DNA from 3 places in the Rhizobium beringeri genome. Region 3 is predicted to be linked to each of the others. Evidence: riboswitches for the same ligand, from Rfam matches in the RefSeq annotation. Region 3 holds a riboswitch; each other region holds the start of a gene.
The links. A riboswitch is a leader RNA that binds a small molecule or an ion and turns the genes downstream of it on or off. The one in region 3 is predicted to bind FMN.
Positions count from the first base shown of each region.

Region 1 (9,460 bases), 900 kb from region 3:
TTACCTGTGCGCCCCTTTTAGTCGCGAAGATGCATGAAGGGAATCGGATGAATGTCACACCAGCCATAAATCGATGATGCGGTGCACAATGGCGCTGATGTCAACGCAGGCGTGTGGGTGGAAGTCCCGACAAATCCCCGTTTTATAAAGTGAATTCCGATATTTCCGATGCCGCAATCAAGGCGTCGATGAGGACGCGCCGTCGCGCTGCCGGTTCGGCCATAGGCGTTTTTCTCTTCATGCGCGGGAAACGGGTGGCCGCATCGCCTGATGTTTGAGCATCTCAGATCTCGCAACAACCCAGGAGAGACCGAAATGACACTTCTCAACGACAAGATCGCAATCATCACCGGCGCAAGCTCCGGCATCGGCCGCGCGGCGGCGAAACTCTTTGCGCGGCAAGGCGCCAAGCTTGTGGTCACCGGCCGGCGACAGGACGCGCTCGATGCGGTCATCGCGGAAATTGAGGCGGAGGGTGGTCAGGCCGTCGCCATATCAGGCGATGTCAGGGACGAGGCGCTGCAGGCAAGGCTCGTCGAGACGGCAGTCTCGCGTTTCGGCCGGCTCGACATCGCCTTCAACAATGCCGGCATCCTCGGTGAGATGGGGCCGGTCGCCGGGCTGTCGGTGGAGGGCTGGCGCGAGACGATCGAGACCAATCTCACCGCCGCCTTCCTCGGCGCCAAGCACCAGTCGGCGGCGATGGGAAAAGGCGGCGGATCGCTGATCTTCACCTCGACTTTCGTCGGCCACACCGTCGGCATGCCTGGCATGGCCGCCTATGCGGCGAGCAAGGCGGGGCTGATCGGCTTCGTGCAGGTACTCGCCGCTGAACTCGGAGCGCAGAAGATCCGCGTCAACGCACTGCTTCCCGGCGGCACCGACACACCCGCCAGCATCACCAACGCGCCTGATGCCACGCCGGAAGTGCTCGCCTTCGTCGAGGGATTGCATGCGCTAAAACGCATGGCGCAACCCGAAGAGATCGCCAATGCGGCGCTTTTCCTCGCCTCCGACATGTCGAGCTTCGTGACCGGCACGGCGATGCTGGCGGATGGTGGGGTTTCGATCAGCCGGACATAGGGCGGGCAAGGGAAGGCGCCGTCAGGGTCATCACTGTGGTACGCTCTTTGTTGCGGCGGGCTATGCCGCCGCAACAAAAGCATCGATCAGGCGACTTCGCGTATGTCTCTTTCGGCCTGGCGGTCGAGGTAGGCGACCAGATCCTCGATGGTGACGAGGGGGAGGTTGTGGCGTTCGGCGAAGAGCGTGAGTTCGGGCAGGCGGGACATGGTTCCGTCGTCGTTGGCGACTTCGCAGATGACGCCGGCGGGGATCCTTCCGGCGAGGCGGGCGAGATCGACGGCGGCTTCGGTGTGGCCGGGGCGGCCAAGCACGCCGCGGGGGTTGGCGCGGAGCGGAAAGATGTGGCCGGGGCGGGCGAATTCGTCAGGCTTTGCGCGATCGTCGACGAGGGCGCGGACGGTGGCGGCACGGTCCGCCGCAGAAATGCCCGTCGTCGTGCCCTTGAGATAATCGACCGAGACCGTGAAGGCAGTTTTGTGCGATTCCGTGTTGTTGGGTACCATCAGCGGAATATCGAGCGCATCGAGACGCTCGCCTTCCATGGCGATGCAAACGAGACCGCGGGCGTGGGTCATCATGAAAGCGATTGTCTCCGGAGTGACGGCATCGGCCGCGACCACGATATCGCCTTCATTTTCCCGGTTCTGGTCGTCGACGACGACGACCATCTTGCCGCTGGCAATGGCTGTTATGGCATCTTCAATTGTTGCGATAGTCATGCTGTCTGGCCTTTCAAGGGTTATGTCAGCGGGCTGACATGGTCTGCTCGGCTCAATCCGTGAGCGAGCCTTCTGCCCTTGGGCGAACAAACGTCAGCCGACTCCAGGATGGAGTGCGACTGCCCGTGTTGTCCTCTTCCATCCGGACTATACCGTCGGCTCCGGCATCTCACCGGATCTGCTGACCTTCCAGCAATTCAAAGTGCTACAGCGTCTTTTGCGCGTCTGAAAGACGCGCGGCGCTGTAGTGCCGGAAGCGCTCGCGGGCTCCAGGATTGCTCCTGATACCGCCGGTGGGGAATTACACCCCGCCCTGAGAACATTTCAAAGATAGGATCAAAAACAGGCGGATGGCAAGGTCAGTCGACCGGGCAAAAATGCAAAGCTGCCCTAACGCCGATGGACACACTGTTCACACGGAGGCGACGACCGGGTCGCCTTCCGCGCTTGGTTGGTGGTTTGATCCTTCCATGCAGGTCGCCCAAAACCACTGCGCACTGTTGGGCGACCTGCATCAGGACATGATCAGGCCGCCGTCGACATTGATCGTCTGGCCGGTGATATAGGCGGCGTCATCGCTGGCGAGGAAGGTGACCAGGCCGGCGACGTCTTCGCCGGAGCCGGCCCGTTTCATCGGGATGCCCTCGACCCATTCCTTCATCAGCTCGCCGGGGGCGTAGTTGCCGAGCAGCTTGCCCCAGGCCTGGTCGTTATAGGCCCACATGTCGGTCTCGATGATGCCGGGGCAGAAGGCGTTGACGGTGATTTTCTCGGTTGCGACTTCCTTGGCCAGGCTCTGGGTGATGCCGACGACGCCCATTTTCGAGGCGGCATAATGCGGCGTGAAGATGAAGCCGTCGCGGGCTTGGCCGGAGGCGGTGTTGATGATGCGGCCGCCGCGCTTGTGCTTGCGCATTCTTGATATCGCCTCCTGGGCGCAGAGGAAGACGCCCTTGGTGTTGACGGCCATGACTTTGTCCCACTCGTTTTCGGTCAAGTCCTCGACCCGGGCGATGGTGATGACGCCGGCATTCTGGATCGAGACGTCGACCGCGCCGAATTCTTTCTCGGCGGCATCATAGAGTGCAATGACGCTTGCCTTGTCGGTGACATCGCCCACGAATGAGATCGCCTTGCCGCCTTCGGCCCGGATCTGTTCGGCAACGCTATGGACCAGGTCCTCATTGGCCGAGACGACGAGATTGGCGCCCTCGCGCGCAAAACGTTTTGCGATGGCGGCGCCGATGCCGCGGCTACCCCCAGTAATGACGACAGTCTTCTGCTCAAAGCGTTTCATGCTCTTTCCTTGTCCGTCGATAAACAGCAAATCTGGGTGCGACCTACCATGCGATCATTATTGGATCTCAACCGGTTGTCGCGAATTCAAGCAGTCTTTAGCGCCGATGACGACGTCCGAGCCCGCCGCCCGTTCGACAGCCCGTTCGATCGGCGTGAAGGGCGGGCAGACGACGATATCGCACGCCGTCATGCCCGTTAGTCCCTTCAGCGCCTCGATCTCAGCCAGGGAGGAAGCGAGACCGGTCACTTTCCAGCGGCGGCAATGAGCTTTCTCATCGCATCACCAGCAGCAGAAACCGCCGTCGACGAGAAGATCGACGCCGGTCACGAAACTTGCCGCATTCGACAGCAGGAACACCGCCGGGCCTACCATCTCGTCCACCGCTGCCATGCGCTGCATCGGCGTCTGCTCTTCGAAGAGCTTGGTCTGGTGGACCATCTCCGGACGGGTGTTCATGGGCGTTGCCGTGTATCCGGGGGAGATGGTGTTGACGCGAATGCCGCGGTCGACCCATTCCATCGCCATGGACTTCGACATATGGATCACGCCGGCCTTGGAGGCGTTATAGTGCGCTTGGCTCAGCCCGCGGTTTACGATCACACCCGACATGGAAGCGATGTTGACGATGGAGCCGCGTCCATTCTTCAGCATGGCGCGAGCCTCTGCCTGGCAGGAAAGAAAGACGCCTTTCAGGTTGATATCCATCAACGTCTGATATTGATCCTCCTCCATTTCTTCCGCTGCGTTCGCGTTAGCGATGCCCGCCGCGTTGACTGCAAGTGTCAATGGGCCGAGGTCTGCCTCAGTACGTGCTATTGCCTCTCCAAGGGAAGACTTGCTCGTGACATCCGCCGCGATCTGGATCGAGCGGCGGCCGGCGGCGCGAATATGTTCAGCTGTCTTGACCAGTCCGTCGTCGGTTCGGCGGTCGAGCAGCGCCACGTCGGCGCCGCATTGCGCAAGGCCGATGGCAATGCGCTGACCAATGCCACTGCCGGCTCCGGTAACGATGGCAACCTGGCCGCTGAGATCGAAAAGCTTTGGGGCGTTCAGAGTGATGTCGGACACCGCTCTTCCTTTCTCTGTCTGTTTAGATGGTGGCTAGCTCCATGACCGAAACGTCATTTGCCTGGTCACGATTGAGAATCCCCGCCTGCTTGCCTTGCGCAAGCACGAGAATGCGATTGGAGACTCCGAGAACTTCCTCGAGGTCCGAGCTTACGACGATGACCGCCACGCCCCGTTTGGCAAGATTGACGATGATGTCGTAGATGCCGGCTCGGGCGCCGACGTCGATGCCTCTCGTCGGTTCGTCGAGTACGACGACCTTAGGATCGCGCATCAGCCATTTCGCGATGACGACCTTCTGCTGGTTGCCGCCGGACAGGTCCGAGGCATATTGCTCCGCACGGCCCTTTACGCCGAACTTGGCAACTGCCTTCTCTGCAAACGAGCGCTTGACGCTCGGCGTAATCCAACGCCCGCCCAGCTTGTCGAGATTGGCGTAGATAATGTTCTCGCCGATCCGGTGCCCGACAACCAGGCCTTGCTCCTTACGGTCTTCCGGGACCATCACGATGCCCTTGGCGATCGCGTCCGCCGGATCGCGCAGCCTGAGTTCCTCGCCTTCCAGCTTGATCGAACCTGCACTGATTGGGTCCGCGCCCGAAATGGCGCGGACAAGTTCCGTGCGGCCGGCGCCAACCAGTCCGGCGATCCCGAGAATTTCCCCGGCGCGCACATCGAAGGTAACGTCACGGAACGAGTTGTCCGGCGAGCTCAGCCCGGACACCTGGAGTACCGGATGGTCTGTCGGAACCGGCAGGGCAGGGAACAAGCGGTCAAGCGGGCGTCCGACCATGCTCTCGACAATCGTTCGCACCGGGGTCGCGCTGTCTGAGAATTCCTGCACGCGCTCGCCATCGCGAAGAACGACGATCCGGTCGGTTATTCGCTTGATCTCTTCCATGCGGTGGGAAATGTAGACGATGCCGACGCCCTCTGAACGAAGCTTTCTAACCTGTTCGAAGAGAGCTTCCGTCTCCGCGCCACCAAGGGCCGCGGTCGGCTCGTCCAGGATCAGGAGCTTTGCATTGAGAGCCAACGCCTTGGCGATTTCGATGAGTTGTTGATTTGCTGTAGAAAGGCCGGCGACCTTCCGCGTTGCGGGTATGTGAAGGTTCAAGCGAGCGAGCTGATCCTGGGCCCGGCGAACCATTTGGGGACGGTCGACGACGCCGTTCTTCATCGGCCAGCGTCCGATGAAGACGTTTTCCGCGATCGACAGCTGCGGCAGAAGCTGCAGCTCCTGGTGGATCAGGACAACGCCCTTGTCGATCGCTTCCCTTGGGGTGGCCGGGGCATAAGGCTGCCCCAGCCATGTCATTGATCCTTCGGACGGTGTGCGGGACCCGGCGATGATGCCGGATAGTGTTGACTTGCCCGCTCCGTTTTCACCGAGAAGTGCAACTACCTCGCCCGGATAGACGTCCAAGCTGACATTCTTCAGAACCTGGAGCGGCCCATACCATTTGGATATGCCCCTCAGGGAAAGAACTGGATCAGTCACGGCACACCTCCTCAAGACCTCGACTTCATTACGGATGGTTGGCGATGAAGCCTGCGACGTTTTCCTTGGTTGTCAGCGTGGCATCCATGAGCTGGACCGGCGGCACCTTCTCCCCGGCGACAAGCTTGGCGGCGTTTTCAACCGCGTCGCGGCCCATCTTCTGCGTCTGCTGGGTCGCAGTTACGTTGAAGACGCCCTTGCTGAGCGCTTCGAGAGCTGCGGTGTCACCATCGAAGCCGCCAACCACGATCTTCTGGGAAGGATTGGCGACCTTGATCGCCTGCGCGGCGCCAAGGGCGAGACCGTCGGCCTGGGCGAACACGATCGAAACGTCCGGATTTGCCTGCAGCATATTCTGCATGATCTGGAATCCTTCGTCCTGGCTCCAGATGTTCGAGAACTGTTCGGCGACAACCTTGACGTCCGGATATGCCTTGAGAGATTCAGCGCAGCCCTTCGAACGATCGACTTCCGGCGTCGTGCCCTTCTGGCCGTGGATGATGACCATCTTCCCCTTGCCGCCGGCTTCCTTCAGGATGTAGTCGCACACGGCCTTGGCAGACGCGACGGAATCCGTTGCAAGGAAGGTATCGCCGGGTGCTCCCTCGGCGTTGCGGTCAACGTTCACGACCGGAATACCAGCGCTCTTTGCGAGCTTGACCGGAACGGTCGCAGCCGCCGCACCTGCCGGAATGTAGATCAGCGCGTCGATTTTCTGGGTCAGGAGATCCTGGATCTGATTGACCTGTGTCGGCCCGTCGCCCTTTGCGTCGACTGTGATGACTTCGATGCCGCGCTTCTTGGCTTCGGCTTCGACGGATTGTTTGATCTGGTTGAAGAAGTTTGCCTGAAGGTTGGCAACGGCCAAGCCGAGCTTCTTCAGTTCCGCCGCGTGTACTGGGCCGAGCATGAGACCGAGCAGTGCAGCAGACGCGAGCATGGTGCGCGCAATTTTCATTGTATTTCCTCCGTTGTTAGATGGAACCCTCGGGTGTGTCCTCCCCCTCGGGGTATTGATCCGACCCAAATTTTTGGAGCGGAATTCTGGGTGCGCCAACCCGGCGAACCCCGCTCGTCAGGCGCGACGCCGACGAATGGTCTCCGCGCCGACCGCGAGCACGATGACGATGCCGATGATCACCTGCTGCAGGAACGGTGAGACGTTGAGAAGGTTGAGACCGTTGCGAAGGACGCCGATGATAAGAACGCCGATCAGCGTTCCACCGATGCCGCCCGCACCGCCAGAGAGCGAAGTCCCGCCGATGACGACCGCGGCAATGGTGTCCAACTCATAGCCCAGACCACTGGACGGCTGAACGGAATCCAGCCGCGCGGCGAGCACGATGCCTGCGAGCCCCGCAAGGACTGAACTTGCGACGTAGACGCCAATCGTCACGAGCGGGACGTTGATACCCGCCAGCCGAGCGACTTCCGGATTTCCTCCCACCGCGTAGAGCATGCGACCTTCGGACCGGAAGTGCAGGAAAAGCCACGCGGCAAGAACAACCGCAAGCATGAGAAACACAGTGGCTGTCAACACGCCGAAATGGCGATCGATTGCCAGCATCATGAACCAGTCGGGGAATCCGACGATCTGTTGGCCGTCCGTGATCATATTTGCGACGCCGCGCGCCGCGGACATCATCGCAAGAGTGGCAATAAAGGCTGGAACCCTGAACTGCGTCACCAGAAGTCCGACGATCAGCCCCGAAACGCCCGCTGCGACCAGAGCAAAAGCGATCCCGACCGGCAGCGGTAGGCCGGCGACATTCGCAGTCCAGCCCATGACCATCATCGCAAGAGCGAGCGCCGAGCCGACGGAGAGATCGATGCCGCCGATCAGAATGACAAAGGTCATACCGACGGCCATGATGCCGAGGACAGTGATCTGATCGAGGATGTTGAGGCCGTTGCGAACCGAAAGAAACGTGTCGGTGCTAAGGCTCAGAAAGACGCAAAGCGCGAGCAGCCCCACGAGTGGGCCGGTGGCGCCCTTGAGCTTGCTCAACCAGGCGCCGGACGAAAGCCCGTGTTCATTGATATCGAGCGCCACCATTGTTCCTCCCTATGCCTAGGCTATTCGCTAATTCACTCGACGAATAAATATTCACTGATGCTGGAAAATTCATTAACAAGTTGCCTCCGAGCTGTCAATAGGATTTTCTAGACTTGCATCTGCCGGAGCATTGCTTAAAGGGCTTGACTAATCGGTGTCTTGTGCAAAAATATTGATAACTGAATATTTATGCATGAGAGGAATCCATGAATACGACAGAACTCGAGCGGGTCGCTCGCGAGATCCGATTGCGCGATCTCCAGGCGGTCTTTGAAGCGGGCGCCGGCCATATTGGCGGGGAGATGTCGGTCATCGACATTTTGACTGCCCTCTATTTTCGTGTGCTGAATGTTTGGCCCGATCAGCCGAAGCACCCCGACCGCGACAGGTTCGTTCTTTCGAAGGGACATACGGCATGCGCTCTGTATGTGACGCTCGCAAAACGCGGCTTCATCCCGGAGGAAGAGATTTCCACCTTTTTGCAGCCGCACTCGAGGCTGAACGGGCATCCAAATTGCAATAAGGTCCCTGGCGTCGAAACGAATACCGGGCCGCTCGGCCACGGCCTTCCAGTCGCAATAGGGATGGCAAAAGCCGCCAAGCTCTCAGGCGCAAAATATCACACCTACGTCGTCACGGGCGACGGTGAGATGCAGGAGGGCTCCAACTGGGAAGCGATCATGGCGGCCGCGCAGTTCAAGCTCGATAACTTGACGCTGGTCATCGACCACAACAGGTTCCAGCAGGGCGCCGCCCTGGCGGAAACCAACGATCTCGCCCCGCTTCGTCCGAAGCTTGAAGCTTTCGATTGGGAAGTCACCGAGATCAACGGGAACACTATGAGCGAAGTCGTTTCAGCCCTCGAATACCGGGGATCGAGACCGCATTGCATCGTGGCCCACACCAACAAGGGGCATGGAATCTCGTTCATGCAAGACCGAGTCGACTGGCACCACAAGGTACCGAGCAAGGAACAATACGAAATCGCATTGGCAGAATTGTCGGAGGCATTGTAATGAACGCGCCAATAAACGCACCCAAGCTCTACGATTGCCGCGACGCATTCGCCACTACGCTTGAGCGGCTGGCAGCCGAAAACGAAACGATCGTTGCCGTCTGCAACGACTCCGTGGGTTCCTCCAAGCTCGGCGGCTTCAAGGCGAAGTTCGGAGAGCGCCTGGTAAATGTCGGTATCGCCGAGCAGAACATGGTGGGGGTTGGAGCGGGCCTCGCCAATGGCGGACGCCTTCCGTTCGTGTGCGCCGCCGCTCCGTTTCTAACGGGACGGTCGCTGGAGCAGATCAAGGCCGATATTTCGTATTCGAATGCCAACGTCAAGCTGGTCGGCATTTCTTCTGGAATGGCGTATGGCGAACTCGGCCCGACCCATCACTCGATCGAGGACTTTGCCTGGACGCGGGTTCTGCCCAATCTTCCGGTCATTGCGCCTTGTGACCGCATCGAAACAGCTGCTGCGGTTGAGTGGGCCGCGGCCTACAAAGGCCCCTGCTTCCTGCGTCTGTCTCGCGTAGGTGTGCCTGACCTCCTTCCGGAGGGTCACAAGTTCGAACTTGGCAAGGCAAACCTCCTTCGCCAGGGTTCTGACGTCACCCTTATCGCAAACGGCACTTTGACTCATCGAATCCTAAAGGCTGCCGAGATCCTCGCAGAACGCGGTATCAACGCCAGGGTGCTCAACCTTGCAACGGTTCGTCCGATCGACGAGGATG
Region 1 covers NZ_SILG01000001.1:2,214,217-2,223,676, reverse strand. The annotation lists gene ELH03_RS11215 (SDR family oxidoreductase) at 316-1,083, shown strand; gene ribB (3,4-dihydroxy-2-butanone-4-phosphate synthase) at 1,170-1,805, opposite strand; FMN riboswitch at 1,932-2,130, opposite strand; gene ELH03_RS11205 (glucose 1-dehydrogenase) at 2,320-3,102, opposite strand; gene ELH03_RS11200 (hypothetical protein) at 3,160-3,351, opposite strand; gene ELH03_RS11195 (SDR family oxidoreductase) at 3,385-4,173, opposite strand; gene ELH03_RS11190 (sugar ABC transporter ATP-binding protein) at 4,196-5,674, opposite strand; gene ELH03_RS11185 (sugar ABC transporter substrate-binding protein) at 5,703-6,632, opposite strand; gene ELH03_RS11180 (ABC transporter permease) at 6,750-7,730, opposite strand; gene ELH03_RS11175 (transketolase) at 7,937-8,746, shown strand; gene ELH03_RS11170 (transketolase family protein) at 8,746-9,460, shown strand, end outside.
Region 1: linked by a shared signal. The riboswitch ahead of ribB (3,4-dihydroxy-2-butanone-4-phosphate synthase) and the one ahead of ribN (riboflavin transporter RibN) in region 3 are both predicted to bind FMN.

Region 2 (9,460 bases), 1.3 Mb from region 3:
CCCAGTGAGCGAGAGTGCCGCGGCGAGGCCGATCATGCTGATCAGTGCGCCGCCGACGAGGCCGCCGAAGGGGATGAGCGCGAAGCAGAGGGCGGCGTTCATCGCGGTGACGCGGCCGGTCAGCGGCTTGGGGATGCGCTCGAAGATCACCGCCGACAGGATCGGATTGAGGAAGCCCGAGGCAAATCCTGCGATTGCCAGGGTGAGGAAGATGAGCGGAAGCGGCGCATCCAGCGCAATAACGAGAAAGCGCGGAAATCCGGTCAGCAGGAAGGCCACGGTATAAACCATCAGGCGCGGCATCCGCTCGCCGATCGCAGCGGCAATCGCAGCACCCGCGATCGAGGCGCCGGTGAAGGCCGAAAACATCGCCCCCAGCAATTCCGGGCCATGGCCTGAGCTCTGCGTCCAGACGGGCAGCAGCACCGCGTGATAGGCCTGGTCCAGCAGGTTGGTGGTCGCCACCATGATGACGATGCTGACGAGCACCGCGTCGCCGCGCAGAAAGCGCCAGCCTTCCCTGAGATCGCCGAGATAGGAGGACATCCCGCCCAGCCGGGCCTCGGGCAGGCCGCATGGTTCCGGCATGCAGCGCGGCTCGGGGACGCGCCGCAATCCGGGGATGCCTACTCCCACAATCAGCGCAGCGGCGGCGAAGGTGACGGCATTGACCACCAGCGCCTGGCCCGGGCCGATCAGGCCGATCAGCGCGCCGGCGCCGGCCGCACCCGCGGTCGAGGCCAGCCGCTCGATGGCGCCAACGAGGCCGGTCACCCGCTCGAGCGGCACCGCCGCCAATTCGGCAATATCGGGCACCATCGCCTGTTTGGCAGCATCGGATGGACCGCGCAGCACACCCATGGCAAAGACGACAGGCAGCAGCAGCGACATATCAAGCAGGCCGAGCCAATCGAGCAGCGGCACCAGCATCACCACGGCCACCGACGCGGTGTCGCAGACGACAGCGATGCGCTTCGGGCCGACGCGGTCGATCAGCGGCCCACTGAGCGCCTTGGCGGCGACATAGGGCAGCATTTCCATCATCGCCGTCAGCCCGGTTAAAACGGGGCTGCCCGTCGTGCTCAGCACCAGCCAGGGAATAGCGATGGTCGACAGCCGCGTGCCGGAAAGCGAAAGCGTCTCGGCCGCGGCAAGCGCCAGGAATGGCCGGCCGCTCCTCATGACCCATCATCCCCCTCGCGATGCGGGAGCCGGCCCGGATAGGGAAAGGCGTGCAGCATGATCGAGAAAGGAACCATATCCGGGCGTGCCAGCTCCCCCAGAGGCGGAGCCACCCGCATCGCTTCGAGAATGGTATCGGTCAGCCGCTTGGTCAGGGCTTCGGCCTGTTCGGCCGTCATCGGGATGATGATATCGCTGGCCGTACTCGCCTTGCGCCATTCCGCCGGCAGCTCGGCATATTCCTCCAGCGCCTGCTGCATCTGGCCGACCTGCAGAGAGAGTATCGCCTGGTTGAAGGCGAGATCGAGATCCAGCGCTTCGCCCTCAACCTCGCTTGCCGGCACCGAGGTGAGCTCGTGGCTGGCGCGCCACCAGCGGTCGCGCCGCGAAGCATGCGGCGCTTCCTCTATGAAGCCGTATTGGGCGAGCTGACGCAGGTGATAGCTGGTCGCGCCGCTATTCAGCCCGAGCCGCGCCGCAAGCTGCGTCGCCGTGGCGGGTCCATCGACCCGCAGCATGCCGAGCATGCGCAGCCGGACAGGATGCGTCAGCGCCTTCAGCGCGGTTGGATCGGGCACGACGCGGCTGAGGGTGCGGGGTGCGGTGACGGATTGAGCAGGCGGCGGGCGCGGATTTTTCATGCCGGAAGCCTACTATTGCAAAGATATCTTTGCAAAGCTTTCTTTGCATAAATGCAACTGCCCTGTCCGCGGCTCAATCCTCAGGCAGGGTGAAGACCGCGCAAGGGGCGGCGATGCCGCGCAAGGTGTGCTCTCCGAGCGGCATCAGGGCCGTTGCCGTATTCGCCGCCACTGCGCCCGAGATCAGCACACTTCGGCCGAGCGGCTTGCACAGCCCTTCCAGCCGGCTGACCAGATTGACGGCGGGGCCGATGGCGGTGAAATCCAGCCGGTCGGCAGCACCAATATTCCCCCACAGGATCTCGCCGAAATGCAGTGCTGCGCCGAAGGGCAGCGGCGCCAGCCCCTGCGCCTGGCGCACCTGATCGAGGTGGGCCATGCCCGCGCGGCTGGCGGCGACCGCGCGCAGCGCGGCCTCGCAGGCCTCGCGATCCCCTCGGGCAGCGTCGCTCTCGCTCGACGTAGCCGTGACCGGAAAGATCGCCAGCACGCCGTCGCCGATGAACTTCAGCACCTCGCCCCCGAAGGCATGCACGGCGCCCGCGACACGGTCGAACCAGGCGTCCAGTACGGTGATCATCACGTGAGGCTCGGTCACCTCGGAGAGCGCGGTGAAGTCGCGCAGATCGGCGCAGAGAAGGGCTGCGCGGATGGTCTCGCCGGTGCCGCGGGCAAGCGCGCCGGCCTGCACCCGGGCGGCGCTGCGCCGGCCGAGATAGGCTTCAAGCAGCGCGGCCCGCGCCTCCCGCGCCGCCAAAGCGGCGAGCGGGGCTGCAGAAAAACGCGCAACTTCGTGCAGCAGGCCAGCCTCGGCCGGGCCGAATGCGCTGCCCCCTACCCCGTTTGCAACCCCCGCCCAGCCAAGCAGCGGGCTGTCCAATGCCTGATTATCCTGCGTAGGCCCGATCCTGGCCTCCCATACCGGCCCGAGCCCGGCCAGCCACTCGCGCCCAGCCTCGCTCTGCGGAGCCGCGGCAAAGGCTAACGCCTCGATGACAGCACCGGTCTCGGCGCGCCACAGCCAGGTGCGCCGCGCTATGATCGGATGCGGCACCGAAAGGGTCAGCGCGCCGCCGGAAAGCGGCAGGCCATCGGCCAGCAGCCTGCGCCCGAGTTCGGCCAGAAACCGTTCGGGACCAGGCGAGGCGCCGGCCTCGTCAACCAGCCAGGCAAGGGGGGACGGCAGATCCATAGCTTAACATCGCACGCTCACCGGGGCAGCCGCAAGGACATCCCCGGAGTGACCGCTTGCGGTCATCCCGGGTTCGACAAGCAGATATCCTGCACGTTCATCAGGACACGCCACGGGTGTCCGTGAGGACATTCCCATCGACTCAACCTGTCACCCCAAAAGTGCGTCCACTCCCCTGTCGAAAAACCATCCACTGCGGTGGAAAACAAAAAATAAACACTTTAAACTTGCGCGACTTTGATTCCATTATAGGGCCGTTCGTCATCGTGTGATTGAGGGGTGCGATGGGCACGATATTCTGGCCAAAAGATCCGCTGGATGGGAATGACATGACGCTGCTGACGTCGATCCTTCGGCGATGGTGCGAAAGGTATCAGGTCGAGCTGACGGCGGAGGAAAGCAGCCGCAAGGCGAAAGAACTCGTCGAATGGTTCGAATTCGGCGTCAAGGATCCCGTCGAGCTCGAGGAATTGATCGACGACACGCACTGGCTCGTCAGCAGGATCTGACCCTCTCGGGCAAATCGCAAGAACGCTGGCTGTCAGCGTCGGCGAAGCTGTTTTATGAGAAAAGGCCGGGCGAAAATCGCTCCGGCCTTCGTCCATTTACATCTAAGCGAGACCTTTAGTCATCATCCCGCCAACGCCGGTCGCGATCCCAGCGCCTCTCATGGCGCCAGCGCGGGCCATCCCAATCCCGGTGACGCCGCTCCCAACCCCAGCGGGGCGGACCACCGTAGAAAGCTACCGGCGGCGGGCGTCTCCAGTTTCGCCGGCATTCACCCCAGCGCGTCAGATGCCATCCGCGACCGCAGGCGTAGTCGACCTTTGTGACGTTGCTCTGGACTTTGATTGTCCCCATCGGCATCGCCTCCGCGGTACCGATCGAGAGGCCGCCAACGAGCAAGGCAGCCGCGATAGAAAGTGCTTTCATCGAGAACTCCATTTCAATCCAGCCGCCCCTACTTTATGGCCGCTAAATTGAACTGGAGATGAACTGCGCGTTCATGTTTGGCGCTAGAGCGTGATGCCGAAAAATGTGAGCGGTTTCGGACGAAATCGTGCTCTAACTCTTTAATTTAGAACAGGATTCAGACTTTGGGTTGATCCAGTCTAAAATCATCCTGTTCTGGCAGCGCGCGATGTCGAAGGTGGAAAAGCCGGGCTACGTCCTGCCGTAAAAAGGGTCGGGACCTGGATCACGCCCGGCGGCGACTTCGGTCAGCCGCTCGAGGTAATGCGCCCAGCCTTCCGCATGGCCGGCGCATTGGTCGGCGCTGGGCAGGCCGCTATGGGTGAGCCGCAGCAGCGTTCCGCCTCCCTGCTCGATCAGGTCGATCTCGACCAAGCTCGACCCTGGCGGCACCACTTCGCTGCCGTCCCAGCCGAAGCTGTAAGCAAGGCGATGAACCGGCACCACCTCACGAAACGAGCCGCGTGCAAAGCGGGCGCCGGTGACGTTGACGAGATAGAGCCCGCCGGGCTGCGGCTCGACCTGCGCTTCTGTTCCCATCCAGCGCAGGATCTTCTCCGGATCGGTCATCAGTGCAAACACCGCAGCCGGCGGCGCCGCGATATGCGCCTCGCGGTGAACGACGAAAGATTCTGGCATCACTCTCTCCCATGGTTGTCACGGCCCCGCCCAGGCGGAGACAGCGCGTCCTGTCTTGTCGTGCTTCTGACGTGGATGTCCTCACAGAGAGCATGTAGGCGCAAGCTCCTCCTCCGCAAGAGGGATTGCCCGTCGCCATCGACAAACGAGCGAAATCGCCGCTTGCGGAGCCCTGATCCAGCTCCGGCCGCGAAAGCATTTCGACCTATTGCCAGCCAGTCGCCTTCCCCCTATTGTTCGCGCCGTTCTCAGGGCGGGGTGAAAGTCCCTACCGGCGGTATGCAATTTTGATTGCGAGCCCGCGAGCGCCTTCTCAGGAAGGGTCAGCAGATCAGGTGAGATGCCTGAGCCGACGGTCATAGTCCGGATGAAAGAGAACGTGCGTTCCTGCCGCCCTTGCGGCTGTCGGGAACGTTCGTGATCGCCTTGGGTGATGTGTCTGTTCGCCAAAGGAGATTACCGTGACACCCACCCGCTACGCCTTCGTCAAAGCCAGCTGGCACGCCGACATCGTCGACCGCGCCCTTGATGGTTTCTACCAGCTCGTTCCGCCCGAGCAGGTCGACGTGTTCGATGTTCCCGGCGCATTCGAGATGCCGCTGCTCTCCCGCGATCTTGCGGCAACCGGGCGTTACGGCGCCGTCATTGCCGCGGCCTTCGTCGTCGACGGCGGAATCTACCGCCACGAATTCGTCGCCCAGGCCGTCGTCGATGGGCTGATGCGCGCCGGCATGGATACGGGCGTACCGGTACTTTCCGTGTCGCTGACGCCGCATCAGTATCAGGAAACCGAGCACCACAAGCAGATCTACCGCGCACATTTCGTCGAGAAGGGCCGTGAAGCAGCAAAGGCGGCTCTGACGATCGGCAAAACCCGCGCCGCTCTTGCCGCGTGACAGCGGCTCGACGAGCAGAAGAACAACAGGCGATGAAGACGGCGGGCAATCCCGCCGTCGCCCACATCAGATCGACTTCACCTCGCCGCCATCCATGCGCAGCGTCGAGCCGGTCATCCAGCGGGCGCCCGGCGATACCAGGAACGCCATCAGCTCGGCGATTTCCTCCGGTTCGCCGTAGCGGGCGATGCCTGCTTGCTCGGGGAAATTGGCGGTCGCCTCTTCTACGGTCAGGCCGTGCAGCGGCGCCCAGTGCTTGAGATAGGAACGGCGCCGGCCGGTCATGACGGGACCGGGCAGTACGCTGTTGACCTGCACGCCATCGGCGATACCGCGATCGGAAAAGGCCTTGGCCAGCGCCACAATGGCGGCATTGATCGTTCCGACCGCTGCATAGGGTGCCTTCGGAAATACCGCCGAATTGCCCGACATCAGGACGACGGAGCCCTTGGTCTCTTTCAACGGCGGCCATGCCGCGATCGTCAGGCGCCGCGCGCCATGCAGCTTCAGAGCCAGTCCGCCCTCCCACTGGGCGTCGGTCATTTCGAAAAGATCGATCTGCGGCACCGCGCCGGCGATGTTAAGCAGCGCATCGATGCGGCCGAGGGCACCGAGCGCCTGATCGACCACGGCCTGCGCCGCCGCCGGCTCAGCAAGGTCGGCGCCGATGACGAGGGCCTGCGCGCCGACCGCCCTCACCGCTTGCGCGGTCTCCTCAAGGTTGGCGCGGTTGCGGGCGACCAGCACCAGCGCCGAAAAATCGCGCGCCAGGCGCAGCGCCGTTGCCTGGCCGATGCCCTGGCTGGCGCCGGTAATGATGGCTACTGAGTTCGACATGGCAGATCTCCTGTTGGCGAGAGCCACGGCCCCCCTTCCGGAGGGCCGTGGCCGGGTTTTCCGTCAGCGGGCCAGAAAATCGCGGATCGCGGCCGCGATCTCGGCGGCGTGCGTTTCCAGCGCAAAATGGCCGGTGTCGAGGAAGCGGACGACCACATTGGGATTATCGCGCTTGAAGGCTTCGGCGCCGGGCGGCAGGAAGAACGGATCGTTCTTGCCCCACACGGCCAGGAACGGCGGCTTGTGGGTGCGGAAATACTCCTGGAAGGCAGGGTAGAGCGCGACATTGCTCTTGTAGTCGCCGAAAAGATCAAGCTGCACATCCTCAACATCAGGCCGGGCCAGATAGAAATTGTCGAGCGAATAGCCATCGGGCGAAACCGTGGTCGGATCGGCGACGCCGTGGGTATATTGCCAGATCGTCGCCTCCGGCTGGAGCATCGCTTTCAGCGCATTGCGGTTCTCCTCGGAGGCGTCCTCCCAATAGGCCTGGATCGGGTTCCAGCCGTCGCTCAAGCCCTCGACATAGGCATTGCCGTTCTGTGAGATGATCGCCGTGATCCGATCGGGATGCTTCACGGCGAGGCGGAAGCCCGTCGGTGCGCCGTAGTCGAACACATAGACGGCGTAACGGTCGAAGCCGACGATTTCGGTGAAGCGGTCGATCGTCGCCGCGATCCCGTCGAAGGTGGCAGGCCGCGCCGGCAGGTCGGATTGTCCGAAGCCCGGAAGATCGGGCGCGACGATGTGGAAGCGGTCGGCCAGCAGCGGAATCAGGTCGCGGAACATGTGGCCGGCGCTCGGAAAGCCGTGCAGCAAAAGCAGCTTCGGAGCATCCGGCGAACCTGCCTCACGATAGAAGATCTTGAAGCCATCGACGTCGGTGGTGCGGTATCTGATGGTGGACATGACAGTCTCCAATGAAAGAACGCAAGGGGCAGAACACCACCATTTGGCGGCTTTTCCTTGGGTTCGGTTAAGTTTTGACCGGCATTCGCACCGATCGGCAAAGTCTCTCTTTCCGCCGGACAGATCGCTTTGCTGTCCTTCGGTTCTTGAACCAGTCTCCAATGCGTGACCTGATGCCTGGGGCTTCGGTCACAGAGTGGCGTTCGGCTCCCGGTTTCCCATTCTCCTTGAGAAGCGCAGCCCAGTCCTGCCGGGCTCGCTAGACTGCCATCAGGACAACCGGGATATCGTCGACGCGCCTTCCATGGTGGCGGTGCCGCGCGGCTCGTAGGCGCGCTGGTCACGCAGGATCTGGAAGGCGATCGTCAAAAGCTTGCGCGCGATGGCAACCCGCGCCTTGTTTACTCCTTTGATCTTCAGATGCTCGTATTGGGCGCGCAGCTGCGGATCGCTGGCGATGGCAGGTGTTACCGCCTCGACGAAGGCCCAGCGCAGCCACTTGTTGCCCTGCTTGATGATCTTGCCGTGGAAGGTCTTGCCGCCGGAGGAATAGGTCGACGGCACAAGCCCGGCATAGGCGGCAAGCTTCTTCGGGTGGCGGAACCGCGATATGTTGTCGATCTCCGCATCGATCAGCCGGGCGAAGAACTCGCCGATGCCGGGGATCGTCTTCAACAGCTTGACGTTGGCATTGGCCTTGGTCATCGCCCGGATCGTCGCTTCCGACTGTTTGATCCGCATGTCGATGTCGCCGATGAAGGCGAGACCACGGTCAATCTGGATGCGGTCGATCTCCGAGACGTTCACTTGAGCCAATTGGACGCGGCCGGCCTTGCCAAACAAATCGCCAAGCTTCTTCAACTGCGCCGTCTGCTCCGGATAGCGGTCGAACACCGTGACGATGCGGTTCTTGGTCATCGTGCGCAGGCGCACGTAAAACATCCGCTCGCGCAGCGCGACGCGAAGGTCCCGCGATCTCTCGCTTGGCGCCCAGGCTTCGGGTACCAGGTCGGCTCTGAGCAGATGTGCCAGCACCGTCGCGTCGATCTTGTCGGTCTTGATCTTGGCGTCGGCGATCGCTTTAACCTTCAGCGGATGGGCGAGAACGACATCATCACAAATGTCGTCGAGCCAGTCGTACATCACCATCCAGTTGCGCGTCGCTTCGACAACCGCATGCGAGTTCTCCCGATAGCGTTCGAGAAACCCGCCCAGCGACTGTCGGTCGTTCTTCACCCGGCCGGATCTCAGCGTCTTGCCGCTGCTGTCCTGAACCACCAGGTGGCTGTAGGATTTGTGATAGTCGACCCCGATATGGTATACATAAGAGGCAGTCATGCTTCCAACTCCCTTATTGAGATCTTCGAAACCCCAATAGGATAAGCCGAAAGGCTGGAAGTGTGACTGTCCCTCGATCATCATCTGCATCTCAGTGATCCGTTCTCTCAACGGGCGCGGCCTCTTTCATGCCACCTCCTTTGCGTTGATAACTTGTTTGATATTTTCCGTGTGGTTATTCCGCCTGCCCTTGCAGGCGGCTGCTGAAGATCTCCGGCTGGAGATAGAGAACGAGGGCGCAGCAGATCAGGAAGAAGCCGAGGAGCGGTACGAAGGGGGCAACAAGCCCCGCCAGGGCAAAGATCGCCAGGCCAACGAGGGTTCGACGGCGCGCCAGCCGGCGGGCTTGCTCAGGCATGGCATCCGTCTCGACATGCGCCAGGATCTCGCGCTCGAACATGAGATAGGCGGCATTCACCAGCACGAAGACGGCGGCGTAGACGGCAACCGGCATCGGCGCGAGGTCGGTCCTCGCCATCCAGGCTGTGGTGAACGGCAACAGCGACACCAGGAACAGGTGCACGAAATTGATCCAGATCAGCCGGGTCGATGCAAAATGCACCAGCCGTAGCAAATGATGGTGGTTGATCCAGATGATCGCGATGAACAGGTAGCTCAAGGCGTAGCTGACCAGGGTCGGCCAGAGCGCAAGCATGGCTGTGATTTCAGGGGACTCGGGCGCCTTCAGCTCCAGCACCATGATGGTCATGATCACCGCGATCAGAGCGTCCGAAAACGCGCTCACGCGCTCCGTCGTCATCTTCTGTCCGTGCATCTCAATTCCTCCTCATCCCATGTTTTGACGGCTGAATTCAGGCCGCTGCTACTGCGGCGACCGCCTCCCTGACGATGTC
Region 2 covers NZ_SILG01000001.1:2,641,637-2,651,096, forward strand. The annotation lists gene ELH03_RS13385 (MFS transporter) at 1-1,182, opposite strand, end outside; gene ELH03_RS13390 (winged helix-turn-helix domain-containing protein) at 1,179-1,823, opposite strand; gene ELH03_RS13395 (adenylate/guanylate cyclase domain-containing protein) at 1,897-3,015, opposite strand; gene ELH03_RS13400 (hypothetical protein) at 3,300-3,524, shown strand; gene ELH03_RS13405 (GCG_CRPN prefix-to-repeats domain-containing protein) at 3,640-3,948, opposite strand; gene ELH03_RS13410 (SRPBCC family protein) at 4,180-4,626, opposite strand; FMN riboswitch at 4,867-5,009, shown strand; gene ELH03_RS13415 (6,7-dimethyl-8-ribityllumazine synthase) at 5,088-5,522, shown strand; gene ELH03_RS13420 (SDR family oxidoreductase) at 5,589-6,359, opposite strand; gene ELH03_RS13425 (alpha/beta fold hydrolase) at 6,423-7,268, opposite strand; gene ELH03_RS13430 (IS110 family RNA-guided transposase) at 7,539-8,606, opposite strand; gene ELH03_RS13435 (TMEM175 family protein) at 8,782-9,381, opposite strand; gene ELH03_RS13440 (alpha/beta fold hydrolase) at 9,419-9,460, opposite strand, start outside.
Region 2: linked by a shared signal. The riboswitch ahead of ELH03_RS13415 (6,7-dimethyl-8-ribityllumazine synthase) and the one ahead of ribN (riboflavin transporter RibN) in region 3 are both predicted to bind FMN.

Region 3 (9,460 bases):
CGCCCGTCGTCGCGACACCCGACTTGGTCAGCTGCCGGTAAAGCGGGTGCTGGGCTTCGCCCTTGACCGAGATCTTCGAGAAAATCGGGAAGGTGACGTCATAGGTGCTGGTGCAGAAATCGAGGATCTCGGCATCGGTGCCAGGCTCCTGGCCCTTGAAGTCGTTGGCGGGAAAGGCGGCGATAACGAAGCCGCGCTCGCGCTTTTCGCCGTAGAGCTTTTCCAGTCCCTCATATTGCGGCGTAAGGCCGCATTTCGAGGCGACATTGACGACCAGAAGCACCCGGCCCTTGTATTCGTTGAGCGTGGTCTCGCGACCATCCACAGTCTTGACCGGGATATCCAGCACATTGCCCGTCACGGGAACCTCCAATTTCGTAGGAATATGTTTCGCCCAAGCTTAGCGATATCGCCGCCGTTGTCATCAGCGTCGGGATCAACTTGGCTTCCACAGGACGCCGGTGCGGCTTCCGGCCGCACCGGGCCTTAGCACCTCAGGCGGGAGACGTTTCCTTCACGTCGTCGAGCAGGAAGTGCACGACGAGATAATCCGTCTTGTAATGGCGGCCGCTGTCCGACACGGAATCGACGCTGCCGCCGTCCTTCGGGTGCCAGGCGTGGTAATGGGGATTGGTGGTGATCAGCGTGATGGCCTTGCCATCTCTTTCGCCAAGCCGGAAGCGCATCTCGGCGAGCGGCCAGATCCGCTCGTAATCCTGCATGGTGATTCGCGCCTTCAACGCCTTGCGCTGCAGCGGCGCTTCGCCGGCCTCGGCTGGTGTTTCCAACATCACCTCCTCAGCTCCGCTGATGATGGCGTTGAATTCTTCAGGCCACATGCGTCTCATGAAATCGCTCCTCCCGAGGCTTTTTCGTCAGTTCACAGATGGAACTTAGCGGTTTGTTCGAAAGAAGCAAATTCCTGTCATGCGGTTGTCATCGGTGCCGGCTGCTCCTACCTTCCCGTCAAACCGCATCAGGGCCGCCAGTCGCCCGCAATCCCGAGATCAGAGATGAAGACACGTGAAGAAAGGCAGGCGCTCCGGGCGAGCATGCCGCGCACTCCGCTCAGCGCCCATCATATGGAAAACGCCCGGCTACTGCCGGATCGCGGCGAATTGCTTTATCGGATCCCGAACGGCGGCATCGGCGTCGAGGTCGGGGCAGCCTTCGGCGAATATACGGCGGAGATCCTGGAGAAGAATCGCCCGGCGCAGCTCTACCTCATCGATCCCTGGTCGATGGATCGCTACAGCTCCGGGCTAGACGCGATCCACTCGAATTTCGCGGCCGAGATCGCGGCCGGCCGGCTGCATCTGATGCAAGGCACATCGCTCGACAAGCTTGCCGAATTCGAGGACGATTTTCTCGACTGGGTCTATATCGATACCGACCATTCCTTCGAGCTCACCTGGCAGGAACTCCTGCTCTGCGACAAGAAGGTGAAGCGGACGGGGCGTATTGCCGGGCATGATTTCTGCACCGGCAATACGGTGAAGCCGATCGTCTACGGCGTCGTCGAGGCGGTCACCAAGTTCTGCAAGGATTACGGCTGGCAATTCGAGTTCCTGACGGTCGAATCGCACGCGCATTTTTCCTATTGCCTGAAGCGGCTCTGATCAGCTCACACTTTACCGAAATATTGCTCGTCGCTGACCTTTTCCATCCAGTCGACGTGGCTGCCGTCCAGCGCCTCATGGATGGCGATATGCGTCATCGCCGTATCCGGGGCAGCACCATGCCAGTGTTTTTCGCCCGGCGAGAACCAGACGGTATCGCCAGCGCGGATCTCGCGGATGTCCCCGCCCCAGCTCTGGGCGAGGCCCTTGCCTGATGTCACGATCAGCGTCTGGCCGAGCGGATGCGTATGCCAAGCCGTGCGGGCGCCGGGTTCGAAGGTGACGGAGACCGCCCTCGCCCGTGCCGGCGCCGGCGTTTCCATCAGCGGATCCTGGCGAACGGCGCCGGTGAAATAGTCAGCCGGTGGCTTCGTCGAGGGGCGAGAGCCGGCGGTTTTGATCTCCATGATCTGTCCTTTTCCATCCATTGCGGTTGAAGCCTTATATCGAGACGATATTTCATCGAGGCGACCAATCAAAGCCGGATCGGCAATTGCCGCGGAGTCACCCGCCTGATAGTTCCAGTGGCTTTCATCACCAAGGCGCGTCGCATCGTCTTTGATTCATGCGATGCGCTTTGGCTCTTTGTTTTTATGCATGTCGTTATCCCCACACACTTCCGGGCGACATGCAGTAGGGAGGATTTTTCATGAAACACCATGCATTCGGCCGCATGCCCTTCACCGTCACCAATGTCGGCTTCGGCGCCTGGCAGATCGGCGGCTCCTGGGGCGATATCAGCGAGGCCGACGGACGCGCGGCGCTGAATGCCGCGCTCGATGCCGGCATGACATTCATCGATACGGCAGATGTCTATGGCGACGGCCGCTCGGAAAAGATCATTGCCGACGTCCTGAAGGCGCGTGGGGCCAAGCGCCCGATGGTCGCCACCAAGGCGGGCCGCCGCCTCAACCCGCATGTCGCGGAAGGCTACACCAAGGCTAACCTTGAAGGCTTCATCGACCGCAGCCTCACGAATCTAGCCGTCGGCAGTCTCGACCTCGTGCAGCTCCACTGCCCGCCGCGCGAGGTGCTTTACCAGCCGGAGGTCTTCGATGGCCTGAACGAGCTGCAGAAGGCCGGCAAGATCAAGGGTTACGGCGTCAGCGTCGAAAAGGTCGAGGACGGCCTGAAGGCGATCGAATATCCCGGCGTCGTCAGCATCCAGATCATCTACAACATTTTCCGCCAGCGCCCCGACCATCTGTTCTTCCAGGAAGCGCGCCGCAAGAACTTGGCGATTATCGCCCGCGTGCCGCTCGCCAGCGGTCTTCTCTCCGGCAAGATCACCCAGGACACGCACTTCGCCAGCGACGACCACCGCAATTTCAACCGCAACGGCGAAGCCTTCGATGTCGGCGAGACCTTTGCCGGGGTGCCGTTCGAGATCGGCCTGCAGGCGGTGGAAGAGGTGCGCAAGCTGGTGCCGCAGGGCGCCACCATGGCCGCCTTCGCGCTCCGCTGGATCCTGATGAGCGATGCCGTTACCGTCGTCATCCCCGGAGCGCGTAACGCCGAGCAGGCCAGGGCCAACGCGGCCGCCGCCGACCTTGCGCCGCTTTCGGCCGATGTCATGGCAGCAACGCGCGAGATCTACGAGCGGCTGATCGCGCCGCATGTGCATCAGCGCTGGTAGGCCGTCGGACATTTCGAAACCAAAAATGGCCGGGCGAAAACCCGGCCATTTTCATGTCATCGATCCGTCAAGGTCAGTTGGTGGGCTCAGTTCGTGCCGACGAGATCGACCGGAAAGAACAGGGTCTCGCCGGAGGAGTCGCTGACGCCGTCATTGTCGGTGACCGCGTAGGCCTTGCCCGATGCGTCGAAGGTGAAGCCTTCAAGCTTGTCCAGCACATAGCCATTGGTCGCGGTCTTCAGTTCGCCGAGGAAGTCATGGGCTTCGGTCTTCTTGACGACCGGCAACTCGCCGCCGAGCTTGGCAGGCTTCAGCTCCGATATCGCGACCTTGTAGAGCTTCTTCAGCCTGGCGGCATCGCCGACGAGATTGTCGCGCTCGATGATGTAGACGCTGTCGCCCTGGGCGGAAATTTCCGACAGGCCGACCCAGCCGCTTTCCGTCTTGTCGAGCGGATAGCGCACAGCACCCCATTCCTTCTTCTTCGGATTGTAGGAGACGAGCTTGACGAAGCCCTTCTCGTCATCGCTCCACTCACGCTGGACCGCCATCCAGAGCGTCGTATCGTCGCCGGTGCCGACAATGGTCACGCCTTCGAAGCCGTAGCGGATTTCGTTGGCGACGAGCTCCTTCGGCAGGGCGATCTCGGCCTTGATGTCACCCTTGGCATTGACGTTGTAGAGGGCGTGCGGGACGAGCCGCTCGCTGTAACCTTCCGAGGCGAGCCAGAAGGAGCCGTCGGCAGCAGCCGCAATACCTTCGATGTCGAGCTTCTGGGCCGGGGCGCCATCACGCTTGACGACGAGAGCGTCGGTGATGACGGCCGGCTTCTTGCTGGCATCGATCGTGTAGATCGTCGGCTGCGAGCCCAGAACGCTGTCGCTGACGGCGTAGAGCATGCCCGGCTTGCCCGGAACGGCGGCGAGACCCGAAAGGGCTGCAAAGCCGATCGGATTGCCATCCTTCTCGGCGGAGACGATCTGCGGATAGGCCTTTTCGCCTTCCGAGCGCTCGTAGATCATCACATGCGAGCGCGCGCCGCCATCCTTGCCGAGGTCAAGCTCGTTGGCGGTCGCAAAAAGATTGCGCTTAGGGATGGCGATCGCGCCTTCCGGCGAAATGCCGGATGGCAACAGCTGGACAAGCTCGGGATCAGCTCCGGTATCCTTATAGACGCCGACGACCGAAGCGCGCTCGGCGAGCAGGAAGAAATACTGATCGTCGCCGAACTTGGCGGCTTCAAGGCCTTCGGGCTCGACGCCCTTCGATCCCGACCGGCTTTCCGGATAGTGGCCGATATGGGCGACGGCGCGTTCGAAGGATGCGCCCGATTCGTAGAGAAGCTTGCCCGTCTTGTCGAAGATGGTGAAGCCGCGCGAGCCGCCCTGGTAGTCGCCTTCATTGGCGACGACGAGGCGGTTGTCGTCCAGCCACTTCACGGCGTCGGGCTCGCGTAGCACACCCTTGGCTTCGCCTGAGAATTTCAGGGCGCCGTCACGCTTGGTGTCGATGCCCGTGAGATCGACGCTGCCGGCGGAGAAATGCGTCTTCACTTCAGCCGTGTTGGCGTCGATGATGACGATTTCGTTGTTCTCCTGCAATGTCAGGGCAATCTCGTTCAGGCCGTTGAAGGCGACGAATTCCGGTTCCGGATCCTCAGGAGCGACGCCGGCAAGCCCGGCCAGCGCGACGTGCTTGATGGTGCCGCAATCGACGGTGCCGTTCTTGACCTGGAAGACGACGAGGTCGCCAGCCGGCATTTGCGGGATCTTGCCGTCATTGACCTTTTCGTCGCGCTCGTTTTCGATCGCGATGGTGCCGAGCGTCTTGTCCTTGTTGAGGGCGATCGAATCCGGCTGGCCGCCGAGATCGCAGCTGTTTTCGATCTTCTTGGTCGCTACGTCGACGATCGCGAGACGGCCCGAGGGCTTCGCCTTGCTTTCGGAGGTGTTGATGGCAACGAGCGCCTTGCCGGCGCTGGAGGTGACCGATGTCGGCTCGCCGTCCATCATCACCGCACCGCCGGCCTTCGGAGCCTTGGCATCGGTAATGTCGATGAAGCCGATCGCGCCGAGCGGGCTGTCGCTATAGATCAGCGTGTTGCCGTCGTCGGTCGCTGAGATGATTTCGGCGGAGCTCACCGAAAGCTTGTCCTTGTCAGCCGGCAGGTTCTGCGCAACCGGAAAGGAAGCGACGCGGTTGAAAACCGGTTCGGCCGTGGCCGGAAAGGCGACGGATGCGAGAAGCGCGGCAGCGAGCGCTGCCTTGCGCGATGAAATTGTCATGAAATCCCCCAATGTGTCGAACATTCGAAACAGGAGTTTTCTGCGGGAGCGGCATGACAGAGGCATGACAGATGCGACATTTTGTACCTGAGCGCGTCAGGCTGGTTTGCGCTCTCTGCGCATCTCGTTTCGCATGATGAAGAGCGAAGCAGACAGGATGAGAGCCGCTCCCAGCCAGAGGTAACCCGCCGGCGCGTAGCCAAAGAACAGCCAACCGGCCAGAACGTTCAACGGCAGCTTCAGATCGTCGAACGGCTGGACGTAGGCGGCATCCGCTGCGGCATAGGCAAGCGTCAGGAAATACTGCGCTGCTGCGGTCAGCAGCCCCGCCAGCAGGAACAGGGCAAGTGTTGCACCCGTCGGTACTGCAAAACCTGCCATAAGCGCCAGCCCGCCGTTTATCGGCGTCAGCAGAACGAGCAGCCAGACGGTGATCGTCTCCGGTCGTTCAATGCCAGTCAGGCTCTTGGTGATCAGCGACGAGGCGCCCCACAGCAGCGCCGAGAGCACAGGCAAGAGTGCCGCCCAGCCAAAGCCGTCCGACCATGGCTGCAGGATGATCATGGCTCCGGTGAAACCCGCTGCCGTCGCTGCCCAGCGAGCCGGGCCGACGCGTTCACCCAGGAAAAGCCGGGCGCCCAGAATGATGAAGAAGGGCGAGGTCATCACCAGTGCGATCGCCTGCCAGATCGGTACGGCGGCAAGGCCGGCGACCCAGGCCTCGACACCGAGCGCGGCAAGCGCGACGCGCACGAGGTGACGCCAGGGATAGTGCGTGCGCATCGCCGCAAGGCCGAGCCTCTTGAGGAACGGCAGCGAAAACAGGAAGGCGAAGCCATATTGCCAGAAGGCTGCCGACGCCGAGGGAAAGGCAAGCTTCATCGTCAGCCATTGGGTGACGACGTTGAGAAGCGAAAAAGCAATGCCGGCAAGCACCATCCAGAGTGCACCGACAACGGCCCGGGACGGCGAGACTGCAAGGGAAGTCTGATTCATGTCTTTCATCCAGAACAGGGACCAACATAAATCAGGACGCATGAGGCACGGACACGAGCGACATGGCGGATCCCTGCCCTTCGCACGACCGACACTCATTCTCTTCCATCCGGACTTTAACCCTCGGCTCCGGAATCGCACCGGATCTGCTGACCCCTCCCCCGCTTGGACACAAGGGAAGGCGCTCGCGGGCTCGAGCCGAAACCCTTACCGCCGGTGGGGAGTTTCACCCCGCCCTGAGAACGGAAATGTCGTAGATCAAAGCCCGCGCGGCGGCAAGAGTGCTCTCAGATCAAAAAAGTAGAGCATGATGTCGTCCGAAAACCGCTCACACTTTTCGGCATCATGCTCTGAAGCAAAAGGGGTCCGGCAAAGCCGAACCCCTCTCAAATCCTGCACAACCGGTCTCGTTTCCGGCTGACGGATAATATCAGATCAGCCGTTGACGGCGTCCTTCAGGCCCTTGCCGGGCGTGAATTTTGGCACGTTGCGAGCCGGAATGTCGACTTCAGCGCCCGTCGACGGATTACGGCCCTTCGTTGCGGCACGATGAGAAACGGTGAAGCTGCCGAAACCCGCGAGGCGGATGTCGCCCTTGTTCTTGAGTTCAGCCTGGACAACGTCGAAAACCGCGTCAACAGCGGAAGCCGCGTCGGACTTCGTCAGTCCTGCCTTTTCGGCTACTGCGGACACGAGTTCATTCTTGTTCATGTTTCCACCCCTTTCTAAATGGTATGAAACGACTCAAAAGTAAGCTAGGCGCAGAATAGGTTTCATCAGGCCCGCCGAAAACCCAAAAGCCCTGCAAATCAAGGAAAAGCAAGCGTCTACATGACGTTTTCACAAAAAAGGCTGGCGTTTCCGCCAGCCTTTTTGCGTGTTTTGGGCCAATTGGGCATAAATGTGGCAAAGGCCACTCAATGCGCTATGGTTGCGCCTGTCTCATCGAGGCCTTCGACCGATGTGATGACCGGCGTTTCCACCGTGCCGTCCCATTCAATCGGCTCCGGCCGCCGGATCAGCGCATGCTTGATCACCTCGCCCATGCGGGATACCGGGATGATCTCCATGTTGTTCTTCACGTTATCAGGAATCTCCGCCAGGTCCTTGGCGTTTTCCTCCGGAATCAGCACCTTCTTGATGCCGCCGCGAAGCGCTGCGAGCAGCTTTTCCTTGAGACCGCCGATCGGCAGCACACGGCCGCGAAGGGTGATTTCACCGGTCATGGCGACATGCCTGTCCACAGGGATGCCGGTCATGATCGAGACGATCGCTGTTGCCATGGCGACGCCGGCCGAGGGGCCATCCTTCGGCGTTGCACCTTCCGGCACGTGCACGTGGATGTCGCTCTTGTCGAAGCGCGGCGGCTCGATGCCGAAATCGACAGCGCGCGAGCGGACATAGGAGGCCGCTGCCGAGATCGATTCCTTCATGACTTCCTTCAGATTGCCGGTGACCGTCATGCGGCCCTTGCCCGGCATCATCACACCTTCGATGGTCAGCAGCTCGCCACCGACTTCCGTCCAGGCAAGACCGGTCACGACGCCGACCTGATCCTCGCCCTCTGCTTCGCCATGGCGGAAGCGCGGGACGCCCAGGTAGTCGGAGATGTTGGCCGCCGTCACATGAACGGCCTTCGTCTTGCCCTTGATGATCTCAGTGACCGCCTTGCGGGCGAGTTTCATCAGTTCGCGTTCGAAGTTGCGGACGCCGGCTTCACGGGTGTACTGCTGGCTGATCGCCATCAGGGCGTCGTCGCTGACCGAGAATTCTTCCGGCTGCAACGCATGTTCCTTGATGGCCTTCGGCAGCAGGTGCCGCTTGGCGATTTCGCGCTTTTCATCCTCGGTGTAGCCGGCGATACGGATGATCTCCATGCGGTCCATCAGGGGCGCTGGAATATTCAGCGTATTCGCCGTCGTGATGAACATCACATCCGACAGGTCGTATTCGACTTCCAGATAGTGGTCCATGAAAGTCATGTTCTGCGCCGGATCGAGCACTTCCAGCAGGGCCGAGGACGGATCGCCGCGATAGTCCTGGCCGAGCTTGTCGATCTCGTCGAGCAGGAAGAGCGGGTTGGACTTCTTCGCCTTCTTCATCGACTGGATGACCTTGCCGGGCATCGAGCCGATATAGGTGCGGCGGTGACCGCGGATTTCGGCTTCGTCACGAACGCCGCCAAGCGCCATGCGGACATACTCACGGCCGGTCGCCTTGGCGATCGACTGGGCGAGCGAGGTCTTGCCGACACCCGGAGGACCGACGAGGCAGAGGATCGGGCCCTTGATCTTGGTGGCACGGGCCTGCACGGCCAGATATTCGACGATGCGCTCCTTGACCTTGTCGAGACCGAAGTGATCGGCTTCGAGGATCTTCTCGGCATTGTTGAGGTCGGCCTTGATCTTCGACTTCTTGCCCCAGGGAATGCCGAGCAGCCAGTCCAGATAATTGCGCACGACGGTGGCTTCCGCCGACATCGGGCTCATCTGGCGCAGCTTCTTCAGCTCCGCATCGGCCTTTTCACGGGCTTCCTTGGACAGCTTGGTCTTGGAGATGCGCTCTTCCAGTTCGCTCATCTCGTCGCGGCCTTCCTCGCCGTCGCCGAGTTCCTTCTGGATCGCCTTCATCTGTTCATTCAGGTAATACTCGCGCTGGGTCTTCTCCATCTGGCGCTTGACGCGCGAGCGGATGCGCTTTTCGACCTGCAGGACCGAGATCTCGCCTTCCATGAAGCCGAGGGCCTTTTCGAGGCGCTGCTTGACGCTGGTGGTCTCCAGCATCTCCTGCTTCTCGGTGATCTTGATCGACAGATGCGAAGCGACCGTATCGGCGAGCTTGGAATAGTCGTCGATCTGGCTGGCGGCGCCGACCACTTCGGGCGAAATCTTCTTGTTGAGCTTCACGTAGCTCTCGAATTCGGA
Region 3 covers NZ_SILG01000001.1:1,318,299-1,327,758, reverse strand. The annotation lists gene ELH03_RS06820 (glutathione peroxidase) at 1-361, opposite strand, end outside; gene ELH03_RS06815 (hypothetical protein) at 495-848, opposite strand; gene ELH03_RS06810 (class I SAM-dependent methyltransferase) at 1,014-1,619, shown strand; gene ELH03_RS06805 ((R)-mandelonitrile lyase) at 1,625-2,026, opposite strand; gene ELH03_RS06800 (aldo/keto reductase) at 2,269-3,255, shown strand; gene ELH03_RS06795 (esterase-like activity of phytase family protein) at 3,342-5,540, opposite strand; gene ribN (riboflavin transporter RibN) at 5,637-6,545, opposite strand; FMN riboswitch at 6,630-6,784, opposite strand; gene hupB (DNA-binding protein HupB) at 6,972-7,247, opposite strand; gene lon (endopeptidase La) at 7,454-9,460, opposite strand, start outside.